DNA from 3 places in the Streptomyces sp. NPDC031121 genome. Region 1 is predicted to be linked to each of the others. Evidence: riboswitches for the same ligand, from Rfam matches in the RefSeq annotation. Region 1 holds a riboswitch; each other region holds the start of a gene.
The links. A riboswitch is a leader RNA that binds a small molecule or an ion and turns the genes downstream of it on or off. The one in region 1 is predicted to bind cyclic di-AMP.
Positions count from the first base shown of each region.

Region 2: another riboswitch for cyclic di-AMP. It lies ahead of ACZ462_RS29870 (transglycosylase family protein); the one in region 1 lies ahead of ACZ462_RS26125 (M23 family metallopeptidase).
Region 3: another riboswitch for cyclic di-AMP. It lies ahead of ACZ462_RS09545 (M23 family metallopeptidase); the one in region 1 lies ahead of ACZ462_RS26125 (M23 family metallopeptidase).

Region 1 is NZ_JBVIGV010000015.1:37,619-42,783, forward strand. It holds gene ACZ462_RS26115 (aspartate aminotransferase family protein) at 1-1,361, shown strand, start outside; gene ACZ462_RS26120 (tyrosine-protein phosphatase) at 1,411-2,229, opposite strand; cyclic di-AMP (ydaO/yuaA leader) riboswitch at 2,540-2,724, shown strand; gene ACZ462_RS26125 (M23 family metallopeptidase) at 2,729-3,694, shown strand; gene ACZ462_RS26130 (SGNH/GDSL hydrolase family protein) at 3,873-4,661, shown strand; gene ACZ462_RS26135 (MBL fold metallo-hydrolase) at 4,813-5,165, shown strand, end outside.
Region 2 is NZ_JBVIGV010000020.1:8,550-13,714, reverse strand. It holds gene ACZ462_RS29880 (FtsB family cell division protein) at 1-239, opposite strand, end outside; gene eno (phosphopyruvate hydratase) at 352-1,632, opposite strand; gene ACZ462_RS29870 (transglycosylase family protein) at 1,916-2,626, opposite strand; cyclic di-AMP (ydaO/yuaA leader) riboswitch at 2,629-2,796, opposite strand; gene ACZ462_RS29865 (transglycosylase family protein) at 3,080-4,129, opposite strand; gene ACZ462_RS29860 (cytochrome P450 family protein) at 4,232-5,165, opposite strand, start outside.
Region 3 is NZ_JBVIGV010000004.1:339,797-344,961, reverse strand. It holds gene ACZ462_RS09555 (M16 family metallopeptidase) at 1-17, shown strand, start outside; gene ACZ462_RS09550 (M16 family metallopeptidase) at 38-1,405, shown strand; cyclic di-AMP (ydaO/yuaA leader) riboswitch at 1,596-1,753, shown strand; gene ACZ462_RS09545 (M23 family metallopeptidase) at 1,766-2,560, shown strand; gene ACZ462_RS09540 (GntR family transcriptional regulator) at 2,776-3,441, shown strand; gene ACZ462_RS09535 (HPr family phosphocarrier protein) at 3,684-3,965, opposite strand; gene ACZ462_RS09530 (bifunctional acetate--CoA ligase family protein/GNAT family N-acetyltransferase) at 4,149-5,165, shown strand, end outside.

The sequences.
Region 1 (5,165 bases):
CGCTGCTGGCCGAGCGGGGCGCCGAGCGGTACGAGCTGCACGCGCGCCACCTCAACCCGCAGCTGCCCCGCATGCTGCACACCATCGGCTTCGACAAGGTCTACGAGCGGGCCGAGGGCGCCCACTTCTGGGACGCCGAGGGCAACGACCACCTGGACATGCTGGCCGGGTTCGGGGTCATGGGGCTCGGCCGCCACCACCCCGTGGTCCGCAGGGCACTGCACGACGTCCTCGACGCCGGACTCGCCGACCTGACCCGCTTCGACTGCCCGCCGCTGCCGGGCCTGCTCGCGGAGCGGCTGCTCTCGTACAGCCCGCACCTGGACCGCGTCTTCTTCGGCAACAGCGGCACCGAGGCCGTCGAGACCGCCCTGAAGTTCGCCCGGTACGCCACCGGGCGGCCCAGGGTCCTCTACTGCGACCACGCCTTCCACGGGCTGACGACCGGCGCCCTGTCGGTCAACGGGGAGCGCGGCTTCCGCGACGGCTTCGCGCCGCTGCTGCCGGACACCCGGATCGCGCTCGGCGACCTGGCCGCCCTGGAGCGGGAGCTGCGGCGCGGGGACGTCGCCGCGTTCGTCGTCGAGCCGATCCAGGGGAAGGGCGTGCACGCCGCCCCGCCGGGCTTCCTGGCCGCGGCCCAGGAGCTGCTGCACCGGCACAAGGCGCTGCTCATCGCGGACGAGGTGCAGACCGGCATCGGACGTACCGGTGACTTCTACGCGTACCAGCACGAGCCGGGCGTCGAGCCGGACCTGGTGTGCGTGGCCAAGGCGCTGTCGGGCGGGTACGTCCCCGTCGGCGCCACCCTGGGCCGGGACTGGATCTTCCGCAAGGTGTACTCGTCCATGGACCGGGTGCTCGTCCACTCCGCCAGCTTCGGCTCCAACGCACAGGCGATGGCCGCCGGGCTGGCGGTGCTGTCCGTCATGGAGGACGAGCGGCTGGTGGACCGGGCCCGTGCGACGGGCGACCTGCTGCGCGGGCGGCTGGCCGCGCTCGTCGGCGACTACGAGCTGCTGCACGAGGTGCGGGGGCGCGGGCTGATGATCGGCATCGAGTTCGGGAGGCCGTCCTCGCTGCGGCTGCGCAGCCGGTGGACGGTGCTCCAGGCCGCCCGCAAGGGGCTCTTCGCGCAGATGGTCGTGGTGCCGCTGCTGCGACGGCACCGGATCCTGACCCAGGTGTCGGGGGACCGCCTGGAGGTCATCAAGCTGATCCCGCCGCTGGTGATCGACGAGGCGGACGTCGACCGGTTCGTCGTGGCCTTCCGCGAGGTCATGGACGAGGCGCACGACGGCGGCGGGCTGATGTGGGAGTTCGGGCGGACGCTCGTCAGGCAGGCGGCCGCGGGGAGCTGAGCGGTCCGGGGGCGCCGGCGGCCGGCCGGCGCCCTGCGGTCGCGGGCGTTCAGACGAGCAGCCGGCCGCGGAGGCGGTCCAGGGTGGCGGGGGAGAGGCGCAGGCCCTCGGCCAGGTAGCGGTCGGTGCCGCCCCACTGCGCGTTGATGGTGTCGAAGGCCGCGTCCAGGTAGGCGGCGCGGGCGTCGAAGAGCGGCGCGAGGAGTTCCGCGGCCTCGGGGGAGCGGGCCTCGGGGATGCCGCTGCCGGGGCGCACCCGGTAGCGGCGGTGCGGGGCGTTCGACTCCAGGTAGTCCGCCAGGATCGCCTCCCGCTCCACGCCGAGCGCGAGGAGCGTGACGGCGATCGCGACTCCGGCCCGGTCCTTGCCGGCGGCGCAGTGCATCAGCGCCGGGACGCTGTCCTCGGCCAGCGCGTGCACCACCCGGCTGTGCTCGGCCGTGCGCTCCACGACCATCACGCGGTAGGAGTCCGCCATCCGGGCGGCTGCCCTGCCGCCGCCGAGGACGCCGCGGAGCTGCTCGGTGTCGCCGTCGCGCACCATCCTCCAGAAGTCCTCGCCGGCTGCCGGGTCCGAGAGCGGGATGTTGAGGTTGCGCACGCCGGCGAGGGGGATGTCGGGCCCCTCCAGGGCCTGGTCGACGGCGTTGCGGAAGTCGAAGACGGTGTGCAGGCCCAGCGATTCGAGGAATTCTGCATCGCTTTCGGTGGCATGTGCCAGATGTCCGCTTCGGAAGAGTCGTCCCGACCTGACCTGCCGTCCGTCCAGGGCCGGGAGGCCGCCCACGTCGCGGAAGTTGCGTACGCCGGCCAGTTGCGGCTCGGGTGCCGGTCCGGCCGGCGGGGGCGAGGGTATCTGCTGGGTCACGTGGATCCTCCGCATCGTCACCGGATGTCCGAATTGAGCTGCTTGGGGCCAACATGCCGCCGTCGGAGGGGAGATCGGGCGCAGCCCCGTGAGCCAGATCATACGGTGACCGTGCGTGCCCGAGGGGGAAACGCGAATGCCCCGGCCGGAGGGGCTGTTGGCACAAGCGAATGGACACAGGGTGACCGGAATTCCGCCGGAATCGCGTTCCTGTGAATCCGTCAGGAAATTCGCGGCTTGTTCCGCCCCGTCGGACTGGATTACGTTCGCGACCGATCCGGACGGACCGCCTAATCCTGCCGCCGCCCGGAAACCGCACTCGACCATTCACGCGACCGGCAGGAGCGGGGGAACCAGGTAGGCCGCCGTCGCCGGAGTTCCGCTCCGGAAACGGCTCGGGGTGAAGCCGTGCACGTCCCGCTCGCGGGGCCGTGCCGGCCGGACAGCTCCCGGTCCGAACCCGACAGCTCACCTCGCAGGCGCCGGAGAGGAATCCGCCATGCCGGCAAAGGGCAAGCACCGCCGACCGAAGTCCCGCACGATGGCCCGGGGTTTCGCCGCCGCCGGAACCGGAGGCGCCGCGCTCGCGCTCCCGCTGCTCGGCGCCGCCGGCGCCCACGCGGCCCCCGCCGCCCCCGCGGCGGCCCCGCAGACCCCCTCGGCGGTGCAGGCGGAGCCCGTCGCCGCCGCGCCGGCCCCGGCCGCCGTCCCCGCCGTCTACACCGTCGTTCCGGGCGACTGCCTGTCCACCATCGCCGCGGACCGCGGCGTGGAGGGCGGCTGGCAGCGGCTCTACGCCGACAACCGCGAGGCCGTCGGCGCCGACCCGTCCCTGATCCACCCCGGCCTCCGGCTCCACCTCGGCGCACCGGGTGCGGCCGAGGCCGCGGCCCCCGCCGGGAAGCCGGCCGCCGCCCCGAAGAAGAAGTCCCCCGCCCCGGCGGCGGCAGCGGCCGCCGGCCAGCGGACCGCCAAGGCCGCGGCCGAGCGGCAGGTCGCCGCCCCGAAGGCGTCCGCCCCGCAGGCCGCCGCACCCGCCGCACCCGCCGCCCCGGCCGCCGCCGGATTCGTCGCCCCCGTCGGCGGCGGCGTCTCCACCGCGTACCGGACCGCCGGCGCCATGTGGTCCAGCGGCTACCACACCGGCGTCGACTTCATCGCGAGCTCCGGCACCCAGGTCCGGGCCGTCGGCGCCGGCACCGTCGTCTCCGCCGGCTGGAGCGGCGCGTACGGCAACGAGGTCGTCATCCGGCACGCCGACGGCAAGTACTCCCAGTACGCCCACCTCTCCCAGCTGTCCGTGACCGCCGGCCAGAGCGTCACCGCCGGCCAGAGCATCGGCCTCTCCGGCTCCACCGGCAACTCCACCGGCCCGCACCTGCACTTCGAGATCCGCACCGGCCAGTCCTACGGCTCCGACATCGACCCGATCGCCTACCTCCGCTCCAAGGGCGTGACCATCTGATCCCCGCCCCGACAGGGGCGGCCGGACCCGTGCGGGGCCGGGACCCGAGGGGGGTCCCGGCCCCGCACGCACTCGCCGAACCGACCGGGTGGTACAGATCACGGCCCGTCAACCCCTTCCTACGGTGGCGTAGGTCACGTGCCGGGGTGAAAAATACGGTCTCGTGGCAGTGACGACGATGACAGAGACGACAGCGACCGCACGCAGGACCATCGGCTCGTACACGGCGATCGGGGACAGCTTCACCGAAGGGGTCGGCGACCCCGGGCCCGACGGGAAGTTCCTCGGCTGGGCGGACCGCCTGGCCGTCCTCCTGGCCGACCGGCGGCCCGAAGGCGACTTCCGCTACGCGAACCTGGCGGTACGCGGCCGCCTGCTGGACCAGATCGTGGCCGAACAGGTCCCGCGCGCCAAGGAGCTCGCCCCGGACATGGTCAGCTTCTGCGCCGGCGGGAACGACATCATCCGCCCCGGCAGCGACCCCGACGCCGTCGCCGAGCGCTTCGAGGCGGCCGTCGCCGACCTGACCGGTGTCGTCGGCCTCGTCATGATCACCACCGGCTTCGACACGCGCGGGGTGCCCGTCCTCAAGCACCTGCGCGGCAAGGTCGCCACCTACAGCGCCCACGTGCGGGCCATCGCGGACAAGTACGGCTGCCCGGTCCTCGACCTGTGGTCCCTGAAGTCCGTCCAGGACCGCCGCGCCTGGGACTTCGACCGGCTGCACCTCTCGCCCGAGGGCCACACCCGGGTCGCCCTGCGCGCCGCCCAGGTCCTCGGCCTCGACGTGCCGGCCGACCCCGACCAGCCGTGGCCGCCGCAGCAGCCCCTCAGCTCCGTCGACGCCACCCGCGACAACATCCAGTGGGCCCGCGAGCACCTCGTCCCCTGGATCGGCCGCCGCCTGCGCGGCGAGTCCTCCGGGGACAACGTGGAGGCCAAGCGCCCCGAGCTGCTGCCGCTGTAGTACGGGAGCGGCGGCCGGGCGCGGGAGGCGGCGGGGCGGGGGAGGCCCGCCGCCGGCCGGAGGAATCCTTCGGGGCCGTCGGGCGTTGCCAGGGTACGGGGCCGTGCCGGGCACGGCCCCGCGCCCACATGCCGCACCCCCAGGAGGCGCCTTGACCGGCTCCCGTCCCCCGCTCGCCCAGCTGCGCGCCCTGCGCCCCGAGTCCTTCGGCGCGGACCCCTCCGGCGCGCGGCTGCAGCGGATCCGGAACTCGCCGAACTTCCGGGACGGCGCCTTCCGGAACCCGGTCGGCGCCCGCACCCGGCCCTCCGGCTCCCCGCTCGAACTCGCCAAGGTCTACTTCCGCAAGGACGAGCGGGCCCGCCGCAGCCCGGCCGCGCCCATCCCGGTGCACCCGACGACCCTCGCCGACCTGGCCCGCCCGCCGGCCGGCGGACTGCGCCTGACCTGGATGGGGCACTCCGGCGTCCTCGCCGAGATCGACGGCCGCCGCGTCCTCTTCGA
Region 2 (5,165 bases), on a different contig from region 1:
GCCCGCTCCTGCTCGGCGATCTCCGAGCGCTGGGAGACGTACTGGCGCATCGGGTACGCCAGGGCGACGACCAGCGTACAGAGGACCAGCACCAGGAGCGCGGCCCGGCCGGTGAGCCGGCTGCGGCGGACCTGGCGCCGGTTCTGCGACCGGTAGACGTGGGCGGCGGTCCGCTCTCCGAGCTGCTTGAGCCTCGTCGCGGTGGAGAAGGTGGAGAACCGATCCCGGTTCCCGGCCATTGAACCCGCCTCCCCTGGTGCACGGTGCTACGCAATACGTCCCCGCACACGGTACGGGACCGAGTGCGGGGACGTACGGAGGCCGGACCCTCGGGTCACGGCCCGGGAGCGGTCAGCCCTTGAAGCGGGGGAACGCGCTGCGGCCCGCGTACACGGCGGCGTCGTCGAGGATCTCCTCGATGCGCAGCAGCTGGTTGTACTTGGCGACGCGCTCGGAGCGGGCCGGGGCGCCGGTCTTGATCTGGCCGCAGTTGGTGGCGACGGCGAGGTCGGCGATGGTGACGTCCTCGGTCTCGCCGGAGCGGTGGGACATCATGCACTTGAAGCCGTTGCGCTGGGCGAGCTCGACGGCGTCGAGGGTCTCGGTCAGCGAGCCGATCTGGTTGACCTTGACGAGGAGGGCGTTCGCGGTGCCCTCCTCGATGCCGCGGGCGAGGCGCTCGGGGTTGGTGACGAACAGGTCGTCGCCGACGAGCTGGACCTTGGCGCCGAGCTTCTCGGTGATGGTCTTCCAGCCGGCCCAGTCGTCCTCGAACAGCGGGTCCTCGATGGAGACGAGCGGGTAGGCCTCGACGAGCTCCGCGTAGTAGTCCGTCATCTCGGCGGCCGAGCGGGCCTGGCCCTCGAAGTGGTACTTGCCGTCCTTGTAGAACTCGGACGCGGCGACGTCGAGCGCGAGGGCGATCTGCTCGCCGGGGGTGTAGCCGGCCTGCCTGATCGCCTCGAGGATGAGGTCGAGGGCCTCGCGGTTGGAGCCGAGGTTGGGCGCGAAGCCGCCCTCGTCGCCCAGACCGGTGGAGAGGCCCTTGTCCTTCAGGACCTTCTTGAGGGTGTGGTAGACCTCGGTGCCCCAGCGCAGGGCCTCGGAGAAGGACTCGGCGCCGATCGGCGCGATCATGAACTCCTGGATGTCCACGTTGGAGTCGGCGTGCGAGCCGCCGTTCAGGATGTTCATCATCGGAACGGGCAGCAGGTGCGCGTTCGGGCCGCCGAGGTAGCGGAACAGCGGGAGGTCGGAGGCCTCGGACGCGGCGTGCGCGACGGCGAGGGAGACGCCGAGGATGGCGTTGGCGCCCAGCGAGCCCTTGTTGTCGGTGGCGTCCAGGTCGAACATGGCCTGGTCGATCAGGCGCTGCTCGGTGGCGTCGTAGCCGACGAGCTCGGGGCCGATCTGCTCGATGACCGCGAGGACGGCCTTCTCGACGCCCTTGCCCATGTAGCGGTTCGGGTCGCCGTCGCGGAGCTCGATGGCCTCGAAGGCACCGGTGGAGGCACCGGACGGAACGGCAGCACGGCCGGTGCTGCCGTCGTCGAGGCCCACCTCGACCTCGACCGTGGGGTTGCCTCGGGAGTCCAGGATTTCCCGGGCTACGACGACGTCGATGGACGGCACGAGCATCTCCTTCTGGGATGTGACGCTGGGTGTGCGGTGGCGTGTCGAGCCGGGGGACCGGCCCTGCCGCCTAGAGCCTAACCGCAGCCGGGGGGTCGGCCCGCCGACCGCCCGGGTCCTGGGACGAAAAAGGGCCCGAATACCCCTCTTCCCGGACATACAACCCGCCCTGACCGGGTGTACGGGGGCGGGCACGCCACCGCCCGGCGCGAGGGGGGGGGTACGCGCCGGGCGGTGGGGATCAGGTGGTGCGGAAGCCCTCGGGTGAGGGTTCGCGCGGTGTTCAGGCGAGCTTCAGCTTCTGGCCGGGGAAGATCAGGTCGGCGTCGGAGACGATGTCCTTGTTGAGCTCGAAGAGCTTCTCCCAGCCGCCCTTGACGTTCTGCGCCTCGGCGATGGTGCCGAGGGTGTCGCCGGCCTTCACCTCGTACGAGCCGTTGCCGGTCTTCACGACGGGGGCCTCGGCGCGCTCGGAGCGGGTGGTGGGCGCGGGGGTCTGCGCGCGCTGCGTCTGCTTCTTGACCTCGGTCTTCTGCGGCTGCGTCTTCTTGGTCTCGGTCTTCGGCGTCTGCTTGGGGGTCGTGTTGGCAGTCGACCCGCCGCCGGTGTACGAGGAGTTGGACAGGCCCTTGCCGCAGTGCGGCCAGGCGCCCTTGCCCTGGACCTTCAGGACCTTCTCGGCGATGGCGATCTGCTGCGCCTTGGTGGCCTGGTTGGCCTGCGCGGCGTACGCCTTGCCGCCGAAGCCGGCCCACGTGGAGGCGGAGAACTGGAGGCCGCCGTAGTAGCCGTTGCCGGTGTTGATGGACCAGTTGCCGCCGGACTCGCACTGGGCCACGCGGTCCCACTCGGAGGCGGTGGCGGCGGAGGCGGTGCCGGCGGTCATCAGGGGGGCCGCGACCGCGACGCCGGCGACGCCGGCGAGCGTGACGATGCGGGTGGTCCGCTCGATGGCGGTGGCGCGGCGGTGCTTGCCCTTGCCCGAAAGCAGCATGGAGTTCTCCTCACCGACGCCTGCGAGGTGAGCTGTCGGGTTCGGGCGGATGAGTTGCCCGGCCGCGCACGTGGCGCGTCTTCACCCCTAGCCGGTCCGGGCCGTCGTCCGACGGCCTTTCGCGGCACCTACCTTGGTTCCCCCGCTCCTGCCTTCGGCGCTTGACGCGACGTGTTGTTCCCCCCGTCCGCCGGCAGGACTCGGCGATGCGGTCGAAGGGGCCCGCGGTGGCGGGCGATTCAGAAGGTAGACAGGTCCCTCCCCGAAGTTCAACGAGGGATTTCGGGGAGGGGAAGGCCCTACTTGCGCTCCCCTGGGGGGCATTTGCGCAGGTGAGGGGTGTTTTTACCCAAGGTCACGGACAGGACACGCCAGTTGACCGGAAGAGACGCATGTCTCATTTGAACGAACCGGACATTCAACTCTTAACGGGTGTCCGAAATGCCGTTGTTCCTAACCTATTTCCAGGTTCTGGCCGGGCTTGATGAGGTTGGCGTCCGAGCCGATGACCTGCTCGTTGGCCTGGTAGAGCGCGCTCCAGCCGCCCTTGACGCCGTTGCGGTCCGCGATGGCGGCGAGGCTGTCGCCCTCCTTCACCGTGTACGAGGGCGCCTGCGCCTCCTCGGCGGGGGCGCCGCGGTGCTTGCCGGTGGCCGCGGCCGTGGCGCCGGAGATGTCCGCCGGGTCGGTGGAGGCGCCCGGGGCCGGGGAGGCCGACGGGGCAGAGGGGGCCGCCGGGGAGCCCGGGGCGGTGGATGCGGGGGAGCTGGCGGGGGCACCCGGCGCGGCGGTGTCGCCCGGCGACGGGGTGCCCGGCACGGCCGGGCTCGGCGTGGGAACCGCAGGGGCGGTGGGGTCCACGGGGCTCGGGGTGACCGTGGGGTCGCCCGGGAACACCGGCGGAGCCGTGGGGGACGGCGTCGCGCCGTCCGGGTCGGGCATGACGGGCAGTCCGACGGACGGGGCGAGCGGCCCAGGGGGCGGGCTCGCCGGCGCGGGGGTCGGCGCGCCGTAGTCGGTGGGCCGGTGGCCGTCCGCGACGGGGACGCGGTCGTCCGGGCGGGCCGGGGAGGGGCCGACGGCCCGGTGGCTGCCGGCCGAGCCCGGGTCCACGTCGGCGGCGGGGCCGTCCTGGGTCAGCCCGGCCGCGGCCGCGCACTGCGCCCAGGCCTGGGCGCCGCTGGCGGCGAGCACGCGCTCGGCGACCGCGATCTGCTGGGAGCGGCTGGCGAGGTCGGGGCGCTCGGCGAACTCCAGGCCGCCGGCGTTCTTCCACTGCTCCTGGGTGAACGCCAGGCCTCCGTACGAGCCGTTGCCCGTGTTGGCGCTCCATGCGCCGCCGCTCTCGCATTCGGCGACTTTGTCCCACGTCCCCGCCTCGGCCGCGCTCGCGCCGGTGGCGGCGAGCAGCGGCATGGCCAGCGCGGAGCCGGTGACTCCGGCGGTGACGACGATGGCGGGTACCTGACGGGGGCGTCTGTGGCGGCCGTTCCCGGAACGCATGTGATGCACCTTTCGCATAACGGCGTGGTAACGGCAGAACCTAGCGGCCTTCGAACGATTGTCACAAGTTGAGCAAGAAATTGATTTCCCATCAGAAAATCTTCAGATGTTTCGGGGTGTGAAGCGGACGGGAAGGGTGCGCAGGCCACGCATGATCAGTCCGCCCCGCCATCTCAGGTCCGCAGGCGGAACTGCCAGTTCCAGATCAGGCAGACGCGTCAGCAAAGTCGCAAGCGCCGTCTGGCCTTCCAGCCGGGCCAGCGGCGCGCCCAGGCAGTAGTGGATTCCGTGCCCGTACCCCAGGTGCTGGTTGTCGCTCCGCGAGAGGTCCAGGGTGTCCGGCAAGGCGAACCGCGCGGGGTCCCGGTCGGCCGCGGCGAGGACGACGAGCACCGGGTCGCCGACCGCGATGTCCTGACCGCCGAGCACCAGCGGGCGCGTGGCGAACCGCCACGTCGCGAGCTCCACCGGCCCGTCGTAGCGCAGCAGTTCCTCGACGCCCGTCTCCAGCAGGCCCCGCTCGCCTGCGGCGAGGGAGGCCTGGAGCCGCGCCCGCTCGCCCGGGTTCATGAAGAGGGAGTGGACGCCGTTGCCGATGAGGTTCACGGTCGTCTCGAAGCCCGCGAAGAGCAGGATGAACGCCATCGCGGTGGCCTCGGCCTCCGTCAGGTGGTCGCCGTGGTCGCTCGCCCGGATCAGGTCGGAGATGAGGTCATTGCCCAGATCATCCCTTTTGCGGTGGATGAGTTCGCCGAGATAGGCCCGCATCTGCTTCACGGAACGGGCCACCCCGCCCCGCGGCCCCCCGCCGTGCCGGATCATCATCCCGGCCCAGTCCCGGAAGTCGTCCTGGTCCTCACGCGGTACGCCGAGCATCTCGCAGATGGCGTAGATGGGGAGCGGGAAGGCGAACTCGTGGATCAGGTCCGCCTCGCCGCGGCCCGCGAACCCGTCGATCAGGTGGTCGGTCAGCTCCTGCACCCGCGGCGCGAACTCCGCCACCCTGCGCGGTGTGAACGCCTTCGACACCAGCCGC
Region 3 (5,165 bases), on a different contig from region 1:
AGGGGGCGGAGCAGTGAGCGACACCGCAGCCGTCACGATGACCTTCCACCCGCGGCCCGCCGCCGGGCAGCCCAAGCCGTGGGCGTTCCCCGCCCCCGAGCGGAGCGCCCTGCCCAACGGCCTGACCGTGCTGCGCTGCCACCGGCCCGGCCAGCAGGTCATCGCCGTAGAGGTGAACCTCGCCGCACCGCTGGACGCCGAGCCGGAGGGGCTGGACGGCGTCGCCACCATCATGGCCCGCGCCCTGTCCGAGGGCACCGACAAGCACTCCGCCGAGGAGTTCGCCGCCGAGCTGGAGCGCTGCGGCGCCACCCTCGACGCGCACGCCGACCACCCCGGCCTGCGCGTCTCCCTGGAGGTCCCGGCCTCCCGGCTGGCCAAGGCCCTCGGCCTGCTCGCCGAGGCGCTGCGCGCGCCGGCCTTCGCCGACAGCGAGGTCGACCGCCTCGTCCGCAACCGCCTGGACGAGATCCCGCACGAGCTGGCCAACCCGCAGCGCCGCGCCGCCAAGGAGCTCTACCGGCAGCTCTTCCCGGCCTCCCTGCGGATGTCCCGCCCGCGCCAGGGCACCGAGGAGACCGTCGCCCGGATCGACTCCGCGGCCGTCCGCGCCTTCTACGAGGCGCACGTGCGCCCCGCGACGGCCACCGCGGTGATCGTCGGCGACCTGGCCGGCATCGACCTGGACGCCCTCCTGGCCGACACCCTGGGCGCCTGGACGGGCAACCCGGGGCAGCCCCGCCCCGTGCCCCCGGTGGAGTCCGACGACACCGGCCGCGTCGTCATCGTCGACCGGCCCGGCGCCGTCCAGACCCAGCTGCTGATCGGCCGCACCGGGCCCGACCGGCACGACCGCGTCTGGGCCGCCCAGGTGCTCGGCACGTACTGCCTGGGCGGCACCCTCACCTCGCGCCTGGACAAGGTGCTGCGCGAGGAGAAGGGGTACACGTACGGCGTGCGCGCCTTCGGCCAGGTGCTGCGCTCCACCGCCGACGGCCGGGGCGCCTCGATGCTCGCCATCAGCGGGTCCGTGGACACCCCCAACACCGGGCCGGCGCTGGAGGACCTCTGGAAGGTGCTGCGCACCCTCGCCGAGGGGGGCCTGACGGACGCCGAGCGGGACGTCGCCGTGCAGAACCTGGTGGGCGTGGCCCCGCTGAAGTTCGAGACGGCCGCGGCCGTCGCCGGGACCCTCGCCGACCAGGTCGAGCAGGAGCTGCCGGACGACTACCAGGCGCAGTTGTACGCCCGGCTCGCCGAGACGGGCACCGTGGAGGCGACCACGGCCGTCGTGCAGGCGTTCCCGGTGGACCGGCTGGTCACCGTGCTCGTCGGCGACGCCGCGCAGATCGAGGGGCCGGTGCGCGCGTTGGGCATCGGAGAGGTCACCGTCGTCGGCAACTGACGGGCAACTCCCCAAGGGGCCTCGGCGGCTTGTCCGCCGGGGCCCTTTGTGTCCGGTTTTGCTGCGGAGGTTGCCCGTATGCGGTGTGGCGTGCGCAACAAAAGGCCGTGACCATTTGGTGATTGACTGATGATCCGCCTAGCGTCGGCCGTGCTGTCCGTCAGTTGATACGCGCCGCAGCCGCGGCACCGGGCAGCGATCGCCGAGTCCCCGTCAGGCGCGAGCCTGGGGAGCCGGGGACCCACACGTCCCTTGGGGTGAATCGGGCCGCCTCGCAAGAGGTGCCCGTAGGAGACCTTCCTGCTCCGAACCCGTCAGCTAACCCGGTAGGCGAGAGGGAAGGAAAGGATCAGCCTCTCCATGGCCTTTGGCAGCCGTGCCGCCGGCAAGCACCGTGGTTCCAGCCGTCTGAGCCGCAAGACCGCCGGATTCGCCGGCGTCGCCGCCCTCGCCACCACCGGCGTCGTGGGCACCCTCGCCGCCCCGGCCTTCGCCGCGTCGGACAAGGGCCCGTCCATGGAGGACACCGGCCTGAACGCGGTCGTCACCGCGGAGGACGTCGCCGGCCAGATCGAGGCCCAGGCCGACGCCCAGCGGGCCGCCGCCGAGGCCGCCGCCCTGAAGGCGCAGGCCGAGGCCGACGCCAAGGCGCGCGCCGCCGAGGCCAAGCAGAAGGCCGAGGAGAAGGCGAAGGCCGAGCGCGAGGCCGCCGAGCGCGCCGCCCGCGAGGAGGAGCGCAAGCGCCTCAACACCTTCGTCTCCCCGCTCGCCGGCTCCTACGTCAGCACCCAGTACCGCGCCGGCGGCGGCATGTGGTCCTCCGGCAGCCACACCGGCATCGACTTCCACGCCGACGAGGGCTCCGTCGTCCGCGCCGTCGGCCTCGGCACCGTCGTCGAGGCCGGCTGGGGCGGCGCCTACGGCAACAACGTCGTCATCCGGCACGCCGACGGCACCTACACCCAGTACGGCCACCTCAACTCGCTGAGCGTCTCGGTCGGCCAGCAGGTCACCCCGGGCCAGCAGATCGGCCTCTCCGGCTCGACGGGCAACTCCAGCGGCCCGCACCTGCACTTCGAGGCCCGCACCGGCGCCAAGTACGGCTCGGACATCGACCCGATCGCCTACCTGCGCAGCCACGGCGTCAGCCTCTGACCCCTCGCAGCAGCCTGTTTTGAAGGCCCCGGCTCGCCGAGCCGGGGCCTTCGCGCTGCCCGGGACGCCGATTTCCGGCCGCCGCACCCCGGCCGAAATACCGCTGATTTCCTGCCGCCCTCGGAAACCGGCGGGAATTGCCATACAGTTTCCGTACGATCCACCACGGCCGCGGCACCGGTGCCGGCCATTTGAAAAAGGGCGGAGGTCCGGTCTTGCGTATTCCCGCGCACGCGGTGTGCACCGCGATCCGCGACGACATCGTCTCCGGGGCGTTCCCGCCGGGCGCCAGGCTCACCGAGGAGCAGCTGGCCCGCCGGTACGGCGTCTCGCGCGTTCCGGTCCGCGAGGCCCTGCGGACCCTGGAGTCCGAGGGCTTCGTGACCAGCCGGCGGCACGCGGGCGCCTGCGTCGCCGAGCCCACCGAGCAGGAGGCCGCCGACCTCCTGGAGATGCGGATGCTGCTGGAGCCGCTCGCGGCCGCCAGGGCCGCGCGGCGGCGCACCGAGGGCCACCTGAAGGTGCTGCGCGGCCTGGTCAGGCTGGGCCAGGAGCGGGCCAGGGGAGGGCAGGGCGAGGACCTGCGGGCCCTCGGCAGCTGGTTCCACGAGACCCTCGCGCAGGCCTCGGCCAGCCCCGGGCTGATCGCCCTGCTCATCCAGATGCGCCACAAGGTCGCCTGGATGTACGCCGTGCAGGCGCCGGAGCGGCCCGTGGAGTGCTGGGCGGAGCACGGTGCGATCACCGACGCGGTGGCCAGGGGGGACGCGGAGCGGGCGCGGGCCCTGACCGCCGGCCACGCCGAACGCACCGCGGGTGCCTACCGGCTGCGCGTGAGGACTTCGCAACCTGCCGTAAACACGGCGGGCCGCTCCTTTTAACAGGGGCCGCGTAGAAATGCGGAAACAAGGGCCGGGAGTCCCTTCCGGCCGCGTCGATTTCCGTGCGCCTTCGGAATCGGCGGTACGCCCGGAACTCCCTCCCGGTCGCGGCCGTGTTCGTCCTCGAATTCCGCGGCGCATTCGCGTGCGCGCATCGCATTCCCGTACCCGCAACGGCGAAGCCGCGGCCGCCGGAGCATCGGCGGCCGCGGCTTCGCGCGAACCGGGTGGAACCCGAAGGGTCAGACGGTCTCGGGAAGCTCCTCAAGACCCTCCGCGACCAGCCGCGCGAGGCGGTCCAGCGCCACCTCCGCGCCCTCGGCGTCCGACGCGAGGACGACCTCCTCGCCGCCCTGGGCGCCCAGGCCCAGCACCGCGAGCATGGAGGCGGCGTTGACGGGGTTCCCGTCCGCCTTCGCGATGGTCACCGGGACGCCCGAAGCGGTCGTCGCCCGGACGAAGATCGAGGCGGGACGAGCGTGCAGGCCCTCGGCCCAGCCGACGTTGACGCGGCGCTCTGCCATGGTGATGCCCTTCAGGTTCTGACGGTTGTCTAGACCACTATCTCACGCGGTCCCCCGTGCTCGGACCGCCGCCGGCCTCGATCTCTTCCGTCCGATCTACCCCGTATTGCACCGGTTCGCACCTCTCCTCGGGCGTGCACCGCGCAGGAGCCCTTCCACCCGCCCTGGGCTTAGGATCACCGCATGACCACCGCGTCGGACCCCTCGTACCCGGCCCACTGGGAAGCGGACGTCGTCCTCCGTGACGGCGGCACCGCACGCATCCGGCCCATCACCCCCGAGGACGCGGGCCGCCTGGTCAGCTTCTACGAGCAGGTCTCCGACGAGTCGAAGTACTACCGGTTCTTCGCCCCCTACCCCCGGCTCTCCGACCGCGACGTGCACCGCTTCACCCACCACGACTACGTCGACCGGGTGGGCCTCGCCGCGACCGTCGGCGAGGACTTCATCGGCACCGTCCGCTACGACCGGATCGGCCCCGACGGCCGCCCCGCCTCGGCCCCCGCCGACGAGGCCGAGGTCGCGTTCCTCGTCCAGGACGCCCACCAGGGGCGCGGCGTGGCCTCCGCGCTCCTGGAGCACATCGGCGCGGTCGCCCGCGAACGCGGCATCCGCCGGTTCGCCGCCGAGGTGCTCCCCGCCAACACCCGCATGATCAAGGTGTTCACGGACGCGGGCTACCAGCAGAAGCGCAGCTTCGAGGACGGCGCCGTCCGCCTCACGCTCGACCTGGAGCCCACCGCCGAGTCGCTCGCCGTCCAGCGGGCCCGCGAGCAGCGCGCCGAGGCCCGCTCCGTCCAGCGGCTCCTGGCCCCCGGGTCCGTGGCCGTCATCGGCGTCAGCCGCTCCGGCGGCGGCGTCGGCGCCGCCGCCCTGCGCAACCTCCGCGACAGCGGCTTCCGCGGCCACCTCTACGCCGTCAACGAGGCCCGCGCCCCCGGCATCGAGGGCGACCTCCTGGACGGCGTGCGCGCCTACCGCTCGCTCGCCGAGATCGACGCGCCCGTGGACCTCGCCGTCGTGGCCGTCCCCGCCGCCCGGGTGCCGCAGGTCGTCGCCGACTGCGGCGAGCACGGCGTGCAGGGCCTCGTCGTGCTGTCCGCCGGCTACGCCGAGACCGGCCCCGCCGGCCTGGAGCGCCAACGCGAACTCGTCCGCCAGGTCCGCTCCCACGGGATGCGCCTCATCGGCCCCAACGCC